Regions from separate parts of the Halomonas sp. M1 genome, predicted to be linked through region 1. Evidence: predicted binding sites of a transcription regulator. Region 1 holds the regulator's gene; each other region holds the start of a gene.

Region 1 (4,201 bases):
GCTTAAAATGAAGAAAGGTAGCGGCTAGCGTCGAGGTAGACGCTTAGTGCGCCGATTTTTCACGGATTTTTGAGGTGATAAGCTCAAGAAGTTCACGCTGGCTAGTACTTTTCCGAAGCTGTTGTCGCGTATCAGCCTCGTTCATGATGGTGGCAACTTGCCCAAGTAATGCTAAGTGCGTGTCGTCAGCTTCTTCCGGCACCAACAAGACAAACACCAGATCGACAGGGTCGCCATCAATGGCATCGAAATCGACTGGCTCGGCAAGCTTTAAAAAGCCGGCAATAGGGGCGATGCAGTGGGGGCTTCGAGCATGGGGAATGGCAACGCCATTACCTATACCAGTACTTCCCAGGCGTTCGCGACCAATTAAACGGCTAAAGACTTCCTGGCTATCCAGGCTAGGGGTGTTTTGGGCAATAAAGGTGCTGAAAAACTCCAGCACCCTTTTTTTGCTGCCCCCGGGCACGTCGTATAGCACGCGCTCCGGGGGGAGTATGGTTTCCAACGTCATTGAATTAACGCACACCAGCGCCTTGGGCGCGAGCTTGTGCTTTTTCCTTGTGTTTAACGAGTTGACGATCGATCTTATCCGCTAAAGCATCAATAGCGGCGTACATGTCATTATCTAATGCTTCGGCGTGAAGATCAGCCCCGGCTGCGTGCAGAGTGCAGGCAGCTTGCTGTCGCTCTTTCTCAACAGATAAGGTCACTTGTACTGTCGTAATGTTGTCGTAGTGGCGCTCAACGCGCGCTAGTTTTTCATTTACGTAGTCACGCAAGGCGTCAGTCAGATCTACATGATGACCAGTGATATTTACTTGCATTGACGTGCTCCTTATCCATGGGACTGTACTTCGATTGTAACCCTTTTTACGCTGTTGCAAAGCCCTATAGCGGTGTTTCCTTGTTCGCTAACGTAAACGGCGCCGTTCACTTGAAGAGGGAATGCCCATTGACTCTCGATATTTGGCGACTGTGCGCCTTGCAACACTAATTCCGCCTGCTTCCAAGAGCGTCACCAAACGGCTGTCGGAAAGCGGCTTGCCCGGTGGCTCATCTTGCACCAACTTCTTAATCCGCGCGCGGATAGCGGTGCTGGAGTGGCTGTCGCCACCATCTTGGCCGCTGACCTGGCTGGAAAAGAAATACTTGAGTTCAAATACTCCTCGGGGCGTATGAATATACTTTTGAGTGGTCACCCGGGAGATGGTGGACTCATGCATCTCCACGGCTTCGGCTATGTCCGCTAAAATTAACGGTTTCATCGACTCTTCACCATGCTCTAAAAAGCCAATCTGGCGCGCGATAATTTCTCGACCCACTCGCAGCAGCGTATCATTTCGGCTCGAAAGGCTTTTAATTAGCCAGCGGGCTTCTTGAAGGTGCTCTTTAAGGAACTGGTTATCTTGGCTTTTATCAGCACGCTTTATCAAGCTTGCGTAGTCAGGCTGAATGCGTAGCCGGGGCAACGCTTCTGGATTAAGTTCCAGGTGCCAGCCTTCATTATCGTGCCGCACGACCAAATCTGGGGTTATATAGCTATCATCGCTGTCGCCGTAGGCACTGCCGGGGCGCGGGTCAAGGCTGCGAATGAGGCGAATAACATCATCGAGTTGTTCATCATCCAGGCTCAAGCGTCGTTTAAGCAGCCGTATATCGTCTTTGCCGAGTGCCTCAAGAAATTGACGCACCAGCCGTTTGGCAGGTACTAAAAGCGGCGTCTCCTCGGGGAGCGTGGCTAGCTGAAGCATTAGGCACTCGCGTAAGTCCCGCGCGAAGACCCCGGTGGGCTCAAACTGCTGCAAGCGCAACAGGGTGTTCTCTACTTCACGCTGGCTTAGGCCGTCCAGGCCCTGAGCTTTTAAGCCTTCGCGGATGTCGTTAAGCGGCTGAGTGATGTAGCCATTGGCATCGAGGGCATCGATCAAGCTTTCGGCAATAGTGTGCTCACGTAGCGTGAAGTCGGTCATGGCAAGTTGCCAAAGCAGGTGACCGTGCAGGCTTTGTCCTGCTGCCTGGCGCTCAAAATCAGGCCCTTCGCTGCTACCGCCCGTGCTGCCCATATCTTGGTAGGTGTCGGACCAGTCACTATCCACAGAAAGCTCACTAGGGATACTTTCAGCCCATTCTGCTTCCGGCGTCTCGGTGACCGCCTGCTCGCCAAATTCATCCTCTTGTTCCAGCATTGGGTTAGCGTCGAGCGCTTGCTGAATTTCTTGCCGCAGGTCGAGTGTTGAGAGCTGGAGCAGCGCAATTGCCTGCTGCAGCTGAGGTGTCATGGTCAGCTGTGTGCCGATACGCAGTTGAAGAGAAGCTTTCATGACCATCTGAGAACCACTCGTTAATCAGAAAGCTCCACCCTAGTGCGAGTTATCCTCAGGTGCAAGTGCAATAAGCATGCCATTAAAAGTAATTAGTCGGTAGGCGCCTGTTTATAGGCGGAAATCAGCCCCGAGATAGACGTCGCGCACCTTCTGGTTATCGAGGATAGACTGTGGGTCGCCGCTAGCAATGATTTGGCCATCGCCAACGATATAGGCGATATCGCAGATATCGAGCGTGTCTCGTACGTTATGGTCGGTGATGAGGACACCGATATGTCGCTGTTTGAGCGCGCGTATAATCGTTTTGATATCACCCACTGAAATAGGGTCTACGCCTGCGAACGGTTCATCTAGCAGAATAAACACAGGCTCGGTTGCCAGTGAGCGGGCAATTTCAACGCGCCGACGCTCGCCACCGGATAGGCTCATGCCCAGGTTGTCGCGGATATGGGTAATGTGGAAGTCTTCAAGTAGCGACTCTAGACGCTGTTCACGGGCGCTACGGTCAAGCTCCTTTCGAGTTTCAAGTATTGCCATGATGTTGTCGGCGACCGAAAGCTTACGAAAAATAGAGGCTTCCTGGGGCAGGTAGCCAATGCCTGCAATAGCCCGTTCATGCATGGGTGCGCGGGTGAGGTCTAGATCATCAATACCGACGCTGCCTGCGTCAGACTTAACCAACCCAACGATCATATAAAACGAGGTGGTTTTACCCGCTCCGTTCGGGCCGAGTAGCCCCACAACGCTGCCTTGGGTAATCTCTAGGTTAATATCTTTCACCACCCGGCGACGCTTATAGCTTTTAGCCAGGTGATGAGCATAGAGCGTTTTTACCGGAGCAGTTTCGTTAGTTGCTGTGGTGCTGGGGGTTGTCACAAATGAACTCCCTATTGCGCGGGCTGTAGGGTCATGCGAATACGCTGTGATTCGCTTCCGTCGACTTCTGAGCGGGCCTGCACGACCTCTCGGTCAATGAAGTATTCCAAGCGCCCCCCCTGGAAACGATCACCTCGTTGGGTAAGCTCTGCCTGATCGATGAGCTCAACCCGGCGTTCGGCGACATGATAGATAATGCGACGTGCCCAGCCTTCCATGGGTGTTGTTTCACCGTCTAGCTGGTTCCGTAGGTAAGCGCGCTCACCCGTGGCGATTGCGCGGGCAAGTTCGCCAGCATCATTGCGCTGAATTTCGACACGCTCCCCGCGAAGCTGCATCTCACCCTGGCGAATATTAACATTGCCGCTATAGACTGCCGTGCCAGCGAGCTGATCAAGATCTAAGCGGTCTGCTTCAACTTCAACCGGCGCTTGCGTTGTTTGGGCAGCCGCTGAGAGCGGCACCGCTAGGGCTAAAAGCGCGGTGCAGATTAAAACTTTCATAGCGACTCCTAAGGCGTCTGGGGGGCGGGCGGGTGGATGCCGCGCACATTATCGGTTAAGCGAACCTGGCTAGTGTCAAGCCACACATCCATGCGTGAAGCGCTGATCCGCTGTGGCGGTTGCTGCAGAAGTACCGGCACGTCGCTCCATGCATGGCGTGTCATGCCGTTATAGTGTAATAACTCTGTATCCAACTGCCAGCCTTCATCCGGTGCCAATAGTCTGGCTGCGCCGGTTAATGTCAGCGCGTGTGTGTCCGTATTGAGCGTGCCTGCGTTGGCGGTAGCTAGCCACTCTCGCTGTTCACCATCAAATAGTGTTACTCGGGGCGAGGTGGCTTGCGTCATGGCCCGCTGGGGGGTATGAACTAAATAGGGCGTGACCAGCGACTGTTGAATAGCACCCGTTTCGCCAAACAGAGTGATTTCAGCGTTTTCTAGCACATGGCCAGGCTCATCGGCTTGAGCATCTGGGTCTGGAGCGATGTCTTGCGGG
Region 2 (4,201 bases), 1.0 Mb from region 1:
ACGCTCTTCGCTTAACTGACAGCCAACCGGCTCATGGTAGTCGTTGGTTTTGCGCGATAGCGGCGGAATTCGTGACACGATGACCGCGGCGATCAGCCCGGACACCACCACCGTAAAGTAGAACTGCACAAAAAGGTGGTTAATACCCACAAAGTTGATCACCAACAGGCTGAAAGCGATGGAGGCAACCGAAAAGTTCGTGGCAATCACCGACGCTTCGCGGCCATTGTAATAGCCTTGCTCGTACTGCTGTGCCGTAATCAAAACACCTACGGTACCCGAGCCCATCCACGAAGCCGTGGCATCGATAGCACTACGCCCAGGTAGATTAAAAATCACCCGAAACGGTTTACGCACCATGGTGCCGATAAACTCCATAAAGCCGAACTCGACCAAAAACGGCAGCAGCACCGCCGCAAAAAAGAAGAACGTCAGCAGCACCGGCGCCAAATCGTTGAGCATCACGCCACCGGTAAAGGAAGCAGTGACGAACTCTGGCCCAAACTGGAAATAGGTCATCAGGACAAAAATGGCGCCTAGTACGCGCATCACCACCCAAATAGCCCCTACATCAAACATATCGTGAAAGGGGCCACTTTTTATCCAGGCAGGCTGGGCGATTTTGGCGTACAGCGTTACCACGACGGACAAGCAGAGTATCACCACGGCAATGGCAGGCAGCGCCGAGCCCAGCAGGGTTTGCAGGCCATCGGCCATCAGGCCCATGCCAATATTAATGGAGTCACCCACTTGAAAGGGGATTAGAAACAGCAGCACCCCAATCAATGAAGGAATCAGAAACTTCAGTAAATGCGCGCGGGGTATCGGTGCCGAGGGGGACGGCTGCTCCGCTTTATCATTGCTATACGACATAGGGGTCACCCATTGGAAGTGATTATTGGAGGTGGGCTGGCGGCGTTGTTAGGTCGGCGCTTTTTTTATTTGTTAGCTATTGATGAGTTAGCTATTCGGTTAGCATTAATCGCTACGCTTAACGCCCGGCAGTACGCAAAGCATTTCATACAGCAGCGTGGCGCCCATTAGGGCGGTGTTACCGCTGGGGTCATAGGGAGGTGACACTTCTACCAGATCACAGCCGACGATATTGAGGCCAGCGGCACCACGCACAATCTCCAATCCTTGAGCAGACGTCAGGCCACCCATTTCAACGGTGCCGGTGCCTGGTGCAACGGAAGGATCCAAACCATCAATGTCGAAACTGATATACACCGGAATATCGCCCATCTGCTCACGCACTTCCTGCATCAATGGCGCTAGCGAGCGGTACCAGCACTCCTCGGCGGGCACGACGCGAAAGCCTTGATCGCGGCACCAGTCAAAATCTTCAGCGGCATAGCCAGTGCCGCGCAGACCGATTTGCACCACCTTACCGTGGGCTAACAAGCCCTCTTCTTGAGCGCGACGAAATGGCGTGCCGTGGGCAATCGGCTCGCCGAACATGTGCTCGTTAACATCGGCGTGGGCATCAATATGAATCAGTCCCACCGGGCCGTGCTTTTTGGCTATGGCTCGCAGAATCGGCAGCGTCAGCGTATGTTCACCGCCCAGCGTTAGCGGAATGCAGTTGTGCTTAAGCACGTCATCGTAGAAGGCGGTGATGATGTCGACGCTTTTCGGCAGGTGGAAGGTATTGATAGGCACGTCACCGATATCCGCCACTTGTAGGCTTTCAAATGGCGCGGCGCGGGTTGCCATATTGTAGGGGCGCAGCATACGCGACTCATCGCGAATCTGACGCGGGCCAAGGCGTGTACCCGGGCGGTTGGAAGTGCCGATATCCATGGGGATGCCAATAAACGCAGCGTCTAAGCCCTCGGCAGTGGCTTGGGTAGGCAGGCGCATCATAGTGGCGGGGCCTGCAAAGCGTGGCATGGTGTTGCCACCTAGGGGCTGATTAAACTCCGACATAAACATCTCCTTGGATTTGTTGTAACGCTTTAGCGTGGTTGACGCATCTTTACTAAGACGCTGCCTTAGCTATCTCTTTTAAACATTGCACAGACCATGCCAAGTCGTAGATGCCCTAAACAGGTAGGATTACCAGCCAATTGATGCAAAAATGAATCGAATGAGCGCTCATTTAATTCACTCATGCATCGATGATTCAAAAATGACTCAAAGAAAGAGCCGACATCATTGGATTCACGTGAGTGGCACTAAATGAGTGAGATAGAACGAGAGAGTTGAGCAACAACATGAGTGAAATAGACAAGCGCGTACTGCAAACCATCGTGGAAACCGCCAACGACCACTTCTTTATCGTCAGTGGCGATGGGCAAATAGTCGATATTAGTCCAGGCGCTGAAGCGGTTTACGGCGTTTCTCGGGAAGAGCTTCTCTCCAGCAGTGTTCATCAGCTACAAGCTGCCGGCGTGCTTAAACCGTCTATTACCCTGGAAGTGATGCGCACCCGCAAGCCTGCACAGCTTATGCAGATAACCGGTACAGGTCGCCGAGTCATTGCCGAAGCCTACCCTGTGTTCGTCGATGGCAAGCTGGAACGCATTATTAGCCGCTCGCGGGATTTAACCGACCTGCAGTTATTGCAGGACGAATACGCGCTGCTGCAAAAACGCTTTAGTGAACACTTAAAACGCAGCCAGGCAGCCCCAGATGCCGAGGAGCAGGCGTTGGATGACGCCTTAGACAATTTGCAGGTGCGCAGCAGCGTAATGCGCGAAATAGCGCTACTGCTTAAGCGGGTCGCCCCATCAGATGCTAATGTGCTGATGCTGGGTGAATCCGGCGTAGGTAAAACGGCGTTCGCCAAGCAGCTACACCGCTGGAGCCAGCGCTGTGATGGCCCCTTTATTGACGTTAATTGTGCAGCGATACCTGAAAACTTGTTTGAGTCGGAGATGTTTGGCTATCAACCCGGCGCCTTCAGCGGGGCTGCGCGGCAGGGAAAAGCGGGCCTTTTAGAGCAGGCCGAAGGCGGTACGCTGTTTCTGGATGAAATTGGTGAACTGCCGCTGTTGATGCAAACCAAGCTGCTTAAAGTGATTCAAGACGGCAGCTTAACCCGATTGGGTGATACCCGTGCTCGCAAGGTCAACTTTCGTTTGGTAGTGGCCACCAACCAAGACTTGGCAAAACAGGTAGAAGCCGGGCTGTTTCGTCTGGATCTTTACTACCGACTTAATGTCATCCCGGTCACCCTGCCACCACTACGTGACCGCCGAGAGGATATCCCTGATCTAGTTGAAGCGTCTTTAAATCGGCTCAACCAGCGCTATGGCCGACGAAAAATTCTTGATACCCGCGTTTGGTCGACGCTGATGGGCAGCGAATGGCCGGGTAACGTCCGCGAGCTGGAAAACTGGTTAGAAAGAGCCTGGCTCTCAAGCCCCACCGACCAGATCGAGGAGCCCGCCGTGCTCCCTCACGCCGAGCAGCTCCCCGTCAATTTACCGAACGCCTCACCCGCACAGGCAGTTACACTTGAACCCCACGAAACGCTTAAGCAATATCTTGCTCGACTGGAACGGGAAACCCTTGAAGAACTCAGCAACACACTCCCCAGCACCTACGCCATTGCGAAGCGGCTTGGCATTAGCCAATCCAGCGTAGTGCGGCGGCTGCAGCACTACGGCATCAAAATTACCAAGTGAGTTTTTGCTTAATGCCGCTCACGTAATACACCTGCCACACAAGCGTCACACAACGGCAACATCTTCATAACAAGATTTACCCATTACAGCTAACAGCCGGTGATGGGTGTGCCATGTCAAATCAATCGCGAATCCGCTTGGAAAGCGTCAGCAAGCGCTGGGGCGCAACCGCCGCTGTCGATAACATTTCCTTCGACGTCACCCCCGGGCAATTTGTGATTCTGCTGGGCCCTTCAGGCTGCGGTAAATCCACCACGCTACGCATGATCGCAGGCTTGGAAGAAGCCAGCGACGGCCGCATTCACATTGGTGAACGCGACGTTACGCGCCTACCGCCCGGTGATCGTGGGCTCAGCATGGTGTTTCAATCCTACGCGCTGTTTCCGCATTTAAGCGTGGCCGACAATATCGTGTTTGGTTTGCGTAGCCGCAAAGTGCCCAAAGATGAACAGCGCCAGCGACTGGCGAACGTTGCCGAGCTGGTCGATTTAACCGACTACCTGAACCGCAAACCCGCCCAACTTTCCGGCGGACAGCGCCAGCGCGTTGCGTTAGCGCGCTCGGTTATT
Region 3 (4,201 bases), 1.3 Mb from region 1:
CGAGTGGCGAACGCTGCTGGAAAGTACGCCGATGGCGTTACGCCAAGCGGTGGAAGCGCTGATCGAACAACACTGCGCCCACTTTGCTGATCACTTCTACAGCGTCATGCTAGAAGATCCTCATGCCTCGCTGTTTCTCTCTAACGACCAAGTGCATCAGCGCTTAAACCCTTCCATGCAGCGCTGGCTAAGTGCCATGTTTGCCGTAGAACTAGCTGACTTCGATGCGCTGGTCGTGCATCAGGAAAAAATTGGCCAGGTGCATGCCCGTATCGATATCCCGGTTAATCTGGTGCTTAACGGTGCACGACAGCTTAAACAGGCAATTTATCAGCAGATGAATGCCACTTTTGAGAGCCCGCTGTCGCCGGGAGACGCCTCTGTGTATGTCTCCAACCATATTGATATGGCCATGGAGATTATGAGTCACGCCTACTCCGTCGCCAGTGACCGCAATGCGCGCACTGAAGAGGCATACAAGCTCTTTTCTCTGACCCAGAGTATCGGCGATGAGCGCGAGCGGCAGCGTTCGGCGCTATTGGACTGGGAAAATACGCTGATGTTTGCCGTGGCCGCCCAGCAGGAGATAGCCAACTTTCCCCGGCTAGCAAACTCCGAATTTGGTCTATGGTACTTTCATAAAGCCTGCCATGCCTTTGAAGGCGCGCCGGAAATTACGACGATATCGCGCCACATTCAGCAGGTGGATGGCGAATGGTTAAAGGCCTTGGCCAGCGAAGATACCACTGCACGGCTGCGGGCGTTGAGCGATATTCGCACCGCTGCGCGCACAATCATCATGCTGTTAGATGATGTGCTAGAGCGCGCTTCAGGTTTAGAAGCAGGGCGCGATAGTTTAACCCGGCTGCTTAATCGTAAGTTTCTTTCCGTAGTACTTAACCGTGAAGTTGAGATTGCCCGCCATTCAGACAAGCGCTTTGCGCTATTAATGGTGGATATTGACCACTTCAAATCGATCAATGATACCCATGGGCACGATGCTGGCGACAGCGTACTGCAGCAGGTAGCGAGTATTCTTGACCGCTCCACTCGCGGTGGCGACTACGTATTTCGCATGGGCGGCGAAGAGTTTTTAATTGTATTGGTCGACACTGACCAGGATGGCAGCCGGCTGTTTGCCGAGCGCTTGCGGCAAGCCGTGGCCAAAGAGCCTATGCTCGCAACGGCCGATACACTGCTCAATGTGACGGTAAGCATTGGATTAACACTCCACGATGGCCACCCGGACTACCAGCGCTCCATGCAGCGCGCCGACCAAGCGCTCTACCAAGCCAAGCGCAGTGGGCGTAACCGGGTAGTGACAGGATAATCAGCACTTTTAAGGAGAATCACTATGTTTCGTACTGCACTGTTAACGACGCTTCTATTGACCAGTAGCGCACTGTTTGCCGACCAAAACGGCTCCCATGGTGATGTGTCTTCACACCAAGCGGCGCCCATTGAGGTGGCCACGCCCTGGGCAAGGGCAACGCCGCCAGGGGCCGGTGCCGGGGGTGGTTTTATTACGTTGACCAATCACGGCGCGACCGATGACCGTTTGGTAGGTGCCACGACAACGCTTACCGAACGCGTTGAAATTCATACGATGGAAATGGATGGTGACGTGATGCGCATGTTGCACCTGCCAGACGGAATTGAGCTTCCTGCAGGTGATACAGTAACGCTGGCGCCGGGCGGCCTGCACCTAATGTTTATGGAGCTAACGTCACCCATCGCTGAAGGCCAGCCACTACCCGTCACCCTTGAGTTCCAGCATGCTGAGAGCATCGACGTAGAACTTGAAGTACTGGCGCCTGGCGCATCGCCAGAGGGCGAAGCGCAGTCTCATCACTCCCAGCATCATTCTCACTCGCATGATGAAGAGCCTGGGCATATGCACCACTAACCGCCACGTAATATCGTGGTGCAAGCGGCGCTTTTTCTGCATTTTTTTGGTGCAAAAAAGTCGTTGTAATAATTTTCATTCGCTCATTAACTGCTTTTACGGTCGCATATAGGGGCCTTTCACCATTTTGGCGCACTCTTTGCATTAAACGGGGAAAGGCTTATCAAAAAGGATGCGACCGCTCCCCATGCTGCTGTGCGAACCCGCAACACCGCGTGCTGGCTCCGGCCACCGGTTTGACCAAGACCGCCACTGGGCGGCATCGTTGGCGCTGCGTTTTGCTAACCGCGACGGCATTACCCGGCTCACCCAGGCCCGCCATCAGGGGCCGCTTCGGGTACAGCGCCCGTTTTACCCCGAAGGCAGCGCGCAGGCCTGCCATGTATATGTGCTGCACCCGCCGGGTGGCTTAGTCAGTGGCGATGCGCTGACGATTAATGCCCACGTAGAGCGAGGGGCCCATGCGCTGCTAACCACCCCCGCCGCAAATAAACTCTATAAAGCCGACAGCCAGGGCGTTGCCTGGGCTCAGCACACCGCACTGTACGTGGACGATGGCGGCATACTTGAGTGGCTGCCCCAGGAAACCATCGCGTTTGATGGTTCCAAGGGCAACCAGCGCACCCATATCGCGCTTCACGGCAGTGCGCGCTGCCTAGGCTGGGAAATCATGGCCCTTGGCCGTCCCGCAAGCGAACTCCCCTACCTTTCTGGCTGCATTGAGCAGCACTTTCGGCTAACCCTGGACGGCAAGCCGCTGTGGCTAGAGCGCCAGCCGTTAGACCCATCTCACCCGCGCTTTGCAGGGCGCTGGGGCCAGGGCGGCGCCACGGTACAAGCCACGCTATGGGCGGTAGGCCTGGAAGAAGCCGGGGCGGCGATTGATGAGCTACGCGAGTTACTGCCGGATAACCCGCGCTGGGCGGTTACCGTTCGCCGCGGCGTGCTGCTGCTGCGCTACCTTGGCAACTCCCGTAATGAAGCGTGGGCGCTGTGTGAACAGGCCTGGCACCTATTACGCCCGCGCTGGATTGAGCGTACAGCCCACACCCCACGCATTTGGCTAACCTAATGTGATGCACCGCTGGAGACATGCCCCATGGAACTGACCCCACGAGACAAAGACAAGCTGCTGCTGTTTTCAGCTGCCCAGCTTGCCGAACGCCGCAAAGCACGCGGCCTAAAGCTTAACTACCCCGAAGCCGTCGCGCTGATTAGCTTTGAAATCATCGAAGGTGCCCGTGACGGCAGAAGTGTCGCCGATCTAATGAGCTACGGCCGTGAAATTCTTAGCCGTGACGACGTGATGGAAGGCGTGGCGGAAATGGTCGATGAAGTGCAAGTAGAGGCCACGTTCCCTGATGGGACAAAGCTGGTCACCGTGCACACGCCCATTGTGTAAGTAGTGAAGGGTGAATGATGAAGTTATGACACACACCTAACGCCTTACCCCTCACAGCAACGCGACGAAGGAGCAAGCAGATGATTCCTGGTGAGTATCAGTTAAAAGACGGTGATATTGAGCTATGCGTGGGACGCGAGCGAATCACGGTAGAAGTGGCCAATACCGGCGACCGCCCCATACAGATCGGTTCTCACTACCACTTTGCTGAAGCCAATCCCGCGCTGGTGTTTGATCGCAGCAAAGCCCGCGGCTTTCGCCTAGACGTGGCGGCAGGCACCGCGATCCGCTTTGAGCCTGGCCAGACCCGCGAAGTCACGCTGATTCCCTTCGTCGGTAAGCGCGAAATTTATGGTTTCCGCGGCGATGTGATGGGTGCACTGGATGGAGGTAACCAATGACATCGGTTAACAAAATCAGCCGGCAAGCCTATGCCGACATGTACGGCCCCACGGTGGGCGACCGCGTGCGCCTGGGCGATACCGAGCTGTGGATTGAAGTTGAAAAAGATGCCACCCACTACGGCGACGAAGTGAAGTTCGGCGGCGGTAAGGTTATCCGTGACGGCATGGGGCAAAGCCAGCGTAACGACGCTACGGTTATGGATACGGTGATTACTAATGCGCTGATTTTAGACTGGTGGGGCATTGTTAAAGCCGATGTTGGCCTGCAAAACGGGCGCATTGCCGCGATTGGCAAGGCGGGCAACCCCGACGTACAGCCTGATGTGGACATTGTGATTGGCCCGGGCACTGAAGTTATCTCAGGCGAAGGCAAAATTCTCACCGCCGGCGGCATCGACGCGCATATCCACTTTATCTGCCCCCAGCAGGTAGAAGAAGCGCTCATGAGCGGCGTGACTACCATGTTGGGCGGGGGGACTGGCCCAGCGA
Region 4 (4,201 bases), 1.0 Mb from region 1:
AAAGATAAAAATGTAGCGTTACTAGAAAACACGGTGTTGCTAGAAGACATAGCGTTACTAGAAGACATAGCGTTACCAGGTGTCAGTGATGGAAACAGTGGGCGTAGTAGGTGCTTGGGGAACGCGATGCGGGGCATAGTGGCGACGATCTCCCCCATTTATGTAATAAATGTTGGAAGATGAGTAAAGAATTCGATCGTCTTCAATTATTTGCGTGGTGACGATGATTTCCTCATTACCCGTATGCGTCCAGCTACCGGTTGTTGTGTCGGCCAGCATGGCGGCAGGAATTAATGCCAGAGCAGGTTCACTCCAGTTGCGGAGTGGAATAGTGGCGACCGCAATGCCGCTGGCAAGGGCTGTGTAAGTGCCAAAGGGCGGACGTATGTAACCGCGATCCCGGTGTTCAACGACTTCTACATCGATCTGAACCGTTGCGCCGCCTGAGCGAGGCTGGGTAGTGACGCTGCCTCCCCTAGAAACCAGTTCACTGGTTAGCAGGGTGCGGAAGCCGCGTTCAAATTCGCCACCGCTGTAGGCGCTGAGGTAGGCATGCTCTTCTGCCGGAATATGCAAATCCCTAAAGCGTACGCGTTCACTGCGTAAGATACCGGCAGCCTCATGCTTGGCCAGTACTTCCCAGTGCTGGGCAGCCTGCATCCGCTGCTGTTCTGTGTAAGGGTAGGTCGTTGCAACCGGTGCCTGTGAGGTATTGGCATAAAAGCAACCACTTAGCATTAGGCTTGCGAGCCCTAAGCTAACAGGGCGTAAAAAACGAACTTTAGAGGATGAAATAAAACGAATACGCACCTGATAGTTCCTTCTCGCTACAAAACGGCTTTTGATAGACTAGTTTGCCACGCTTAGCTTATATCGGCCATGAGGTTAAAAACTTGAATGAGTAATTGCTCCCATGCTTGAAGATCACCGCGCTGGGCCGCGTCATGATTCGCTGCTGACTGCCTATTCAGATGATGATAGCAATAGCGGTTGGATGATTAGCTATATCGATATTATGACGCTCTTAGTGGCGCTTTTTGTGATTATTATTGCCGCCGCTGGGGTCACAAGCCCAACGTGGAAGCCCCAAGAAGCAGAGCCAGAGACCCGTTATGATGTCTTGTCCACGCTCGACATCCCTTTGCCTATAGAGCTTGCCAGCGTGCGTAAGCAGCGTGAGGGGTATTTTTTGCCTCCCACTATCCCCGGTGAGCTAAGCCAGATGGCTATAAGTGCCGCGTTAGGTGTGGCTGGGTTACCCCAGCGCCGTCCAATCGTAAGCGTCCCGCCGTTATTGGCACGGGTGGAGGAGGAACCATCTACCCCTGAAGCGCTCACTTTCGATGTGGTGCTGCCACGGCCGCTGCTGCCGACCAGTGAACGTCAGTTGGTGTCGCCGCTGGCTGACTACATGGTGCTGCTGACTGACCGTCCACCCGTTAATGTGCAAGAGGTGGAGGATGAAGCTGTCGATAGCACTTTGGCGCTTGATGAAACGCTGCTAGAGCGTGTTGAAGCATCACCTTACCTACCCAATCTTGAGGGGGTTGAGGTGTCGCGGGTTGCCGAAGGCATTAGCCTGCGTGTGCAGGATCAGTTGCTGTTCCCATCAGCGGCGGCTGACCTTTCAGAGGGTGGCTCTTCGCTTGTCAGTAGTTTGATGGAAACAATTCAGCGCTACGAGGGCGAGGTGTGGGTAGAAGGGCACTCAGACAGTCAGTCGATTAACACCCCCGAGTTTTCATCCAACTGGGCACTCTCCAGCGCACGCGCTATTGCCATTGTTGAAGCACTTGAAGCGGCAGGCGTAGAACCGCAGCGTTTGCGCGCCGTAGGGCTGGCGGCTACTCGACCATTAGAAGATAACAGCACTGAGGAGGGGCGAGCGCGCAATCGGCGCGTTGAGGTGGTTATTCACGTTGAGTAACTGAGATTGAGCCGAGCCGTTGCAAGCCGTGTACAACAGTGACGTTTGCAGAAGTCGCGATTGAGAAAACCGACATCGCAAAAAAAAAGCCCGCCGGGGGAGGCGGGCATTAAAGGGCTTGGCTCACTGCAGCTCACTGGCATCAGGTGAGGGGGTGTACAAGGCTGCCAGTGAGTACAATGTCAGTATAGCTATTTGAGAGGATTTTCCAAGGGTTTGTGCAAATATTTTAGCCCTGTGCCCGTAATCGATGACTCATTCAGTCCGGGGCGCCCCTGGTCAGCGCTCTGCTTCACTGATTTTTTTGCACTTTTTGGGTGCGTATCCTTTGCTCTTTTTTGGTGCTAAAAATAATCACGCGTCATTTATGTTCATATCTCTTTGTTATCGTTAGTCTATTTTTCATTGGCATATAACCTGCTTGTTTGCTTATCTGTGTATGAAGACGACGTGTTGAGTAAGGTCTTAATACAAAAGTGTACAAACGCTTTTAAGATGGTAAATAGGTGATGCTATGTCTGAACATGCCAACGCTCTTCCAATATCGAAGGCATTGCCCCAACAAGTGGCAGCAAGCGCGATTGATCCTGCTTTGCAGCCGCGCTTGGTGGTGACGGATCTTGATGGTTCGTTGCTTGATCACCATACCTACGATTTTGCCCCCGCAGCCCCCTGGCTCGCGCGCTTAAAAAAACTTGGCGTGCCGGTTATTCCTGTGACCAGTAAAACCCGTGCTGAGCTGATCCCGCTTCGCGAATCACTTGGCCTCACCGCGACGCCTTTTGTTGCCGAAAACGGCGCCGTGATTGGTTTGCCGCCCGGTTGGTGCCACGCCCGTTTAGACCGTCCAGGCAGTGCCCGGGATGGGGTTGTTGTTAAACACACAGGGGTTGATGTGGGGTTTATTCGTGCTCGGCTAAAAATATGGCGAGAACGACTTGGACTTCGGTTTACCCGCATGGGAGAGCTGAACACCCCGCAAATTATGGAGCTCACCGGATTAGACGAGGCACGTGCAAGGGCTGCTCGGCAGCGAGAGGGGAGCGAGCCGCTCATTTGGCACGATGATGAAAAAGCGCTTGAGGCGTTTCGCCTTGCGTTAGCAGGGGATGGCCTTGAGCTGACCCAAGGAGGGCGTTTTTGGCACGTTATGGGGCGCGCCTCGGATAAAGGCAGTGCCGTAGAGTGGCTAATTAAGCGCTTTAGCGCCCTTAGGGGAAGCCCGCCTATTTCATTGGGGTTAGGCGATGGCCCTAACGATATCACCATGCTGGAAGCAGTGGACCAAGCCGTGGTCATCAAGGGGTGTCATGGGCTGGAAATAGCGCCACGTAGTGCTGCTTTATACCGTACCGAGGCAACCGGGCCATTAGGTTGGGCTGAGGGGATGGCCCATTGGTGGGGGCGAGACGACCGCCGTTTAGCGGCGGCGCCAACTTGTCATGCTGCCGTTATGTGAGCATATCTATGTCAACGCGTATGGCTAGTGAGCCAAGGAGACATACTGCATGAGTGATTTCCATCAAAATGGCGTGATTACCGATTTTCACAACTTAACGCGCCGTTCAGTTGACGCACTTGAGCAAGAGCTTTGCCAATTCGCCAAGCGGCGCCCCATGGGGTTGATCTTACCCTCGCTGTTTTCAGAGCTGGAGGGGCCAGCGCTTTCTGCCATTGTCGATGAATTAGTTAAAGTGCCCTATCTCAATGAAGTGGTGATTGGGCTGGATCGCGCTGATCGCGACCAATTTTTATATGCCCGAGAGTTTTTTTCACGCTTACCACAACATACTCGTATTTTATGGAACGACGGCCCTCGATTAAAGGCGCTGGATGCCGAGTTGGAAAGCCATGGGCTAGGTGCGCTGGAGCCGGGTAAAGGGCGCAATGTATGGTACTGCGCAGGCTATATTCTCTCGTCTGGGCGTTCATCGGTGGTCGGTTTACATGACTGCGATATTCTCACCTACGAGCGTGGGTTATTGGCCCGCCTTATGTACCCCGTGGCTCATCCCCGGTTCAACTATAGTTTTTGTAAAGGCTATTACCCCCGCATTGCGGAGGGGAAGTTGAACGGACGTGTGTCACGGCTGATGGTAACGCCGCTCATACGCGCCCTTAAAACGGTGTGTGGGCCACTTCCCTACTTAGATTATTTGGATAGCTTTCGTTATCCGCTTTCCGGTGAGTTTGCGATGCGCAGTGAGGTACTGGAAGGCATACGTATACCGGCAGATTGGGGGCTGGAAATTGGTGTGCTTTCCGAGTTACAGC

Evidence for each region. The regulator sigma-54, encoded in region 1, starts transcription at its own class of promoters, with help from an activator protein. The targets are predictions, from matches to a motif close to TGGCACNNNNNTTGCTNT.
Region 2: the regulator sigma-54 is predicted to act here: its motif matches at 2,014-2,031, upstream of speB (agmatinase).
Region 3: the regulator sigma-54 is predicted to act here: its motif matches at 2,035-2,052, upstream of P8S54_RS10195 (urease accessory protein UreD).
Region 4: the regulator sigma-54 is predicted to act here: its motif matches at 2,334-2,351, upstream of P8S54_RS16660 (HAD-IIB family hydrolase).

What each region holds. Positions count from the first base shown of each region.
Region 1 is NZ_CP121119.1:910,586-914,786, reverse strand. Features, by position in the region: gene ptsN (PTS IIA-like nitrogen regulatory protein PtsN) at 44-514, opposite strand; gene raiA (ribosome-associated translation inhibitor RaiA) at 519-827, opposite strand; gene P8S54_RS04160 (RNA polymerase factor sigma-54) at 915-2,330, opposite strand; gene lptB (LPS export ABC transporter ATP-binding protein) at 2,436-3,203, opposite strand; gene lptA (lipopolysaccharide transport periplasmic protein LptA) at 3,215-3,706, opposite strand; gene lptC (LPS export ABC transporter periplasmic protein LptC) at 3,715-4,201, opposite strand, start outside.
Region 2 is NZ_CP121119.1:1,920,961-1,925,161, forward strand. Features, by position in the region: gene P8S54_RS08760 (YjiH family protein) at 1-873, opposite strand, end outside; gene speB (agmatinase) at 979-1,929, opposite strand; gene P8S54_RS08770 (sigma 54-interacting transcriptional regulator) at 2,217-3,632, shown strand; gene P8S54_RS08775 (ABC transporter ATP-binding protein) at 3,746-4,201, shown strand, end outside.
Region 3 is NZ_CP121119.1:2,226,783-2,230,983, reverse strand. Features, by position in the region: gene P8S54_RS10205 (diguanylate cyclase) at 1-1,330, shown strand, start outside; gene P8S54_RS10200 (copper chaperone PCu(A)C) at 1,355-1,906, shown strand; gene P8S54_RS10195 (urease accessory protein UreD) at 2,094-2,978, shown strand; gene P8S54_RS10190 (urease subunit gamma) at 3,006-3,308, shown strand; gene P8S54_RS10185 (urease subunit beta) at 3,389-3,709, shown strand; gene ureC (urease subunit alpha) at 3,706-4,201, shown strand, end outside.
Region 4 is NZ_CP121119.1:3,634,559-3,638,759, forward strand. Features, by position in the region: gene P8S54_RS16645 (FlgO family outer membrane protein) at 1-68, opposite strand, end outside; gene P8S54_RS16650 (hypothetical protein) at 73-810, opposite strand; gene P8S54_RS16655 (OmpA family protein) at 914-1,927, shown strand; gene P8S54_RS16660 (HAD-IIB family hydrolase) at 2,442-3,386, shown strand; gene P8S54_RS16665 (glycosyl transferase) at 3,436-4,201, shown strand, end outside.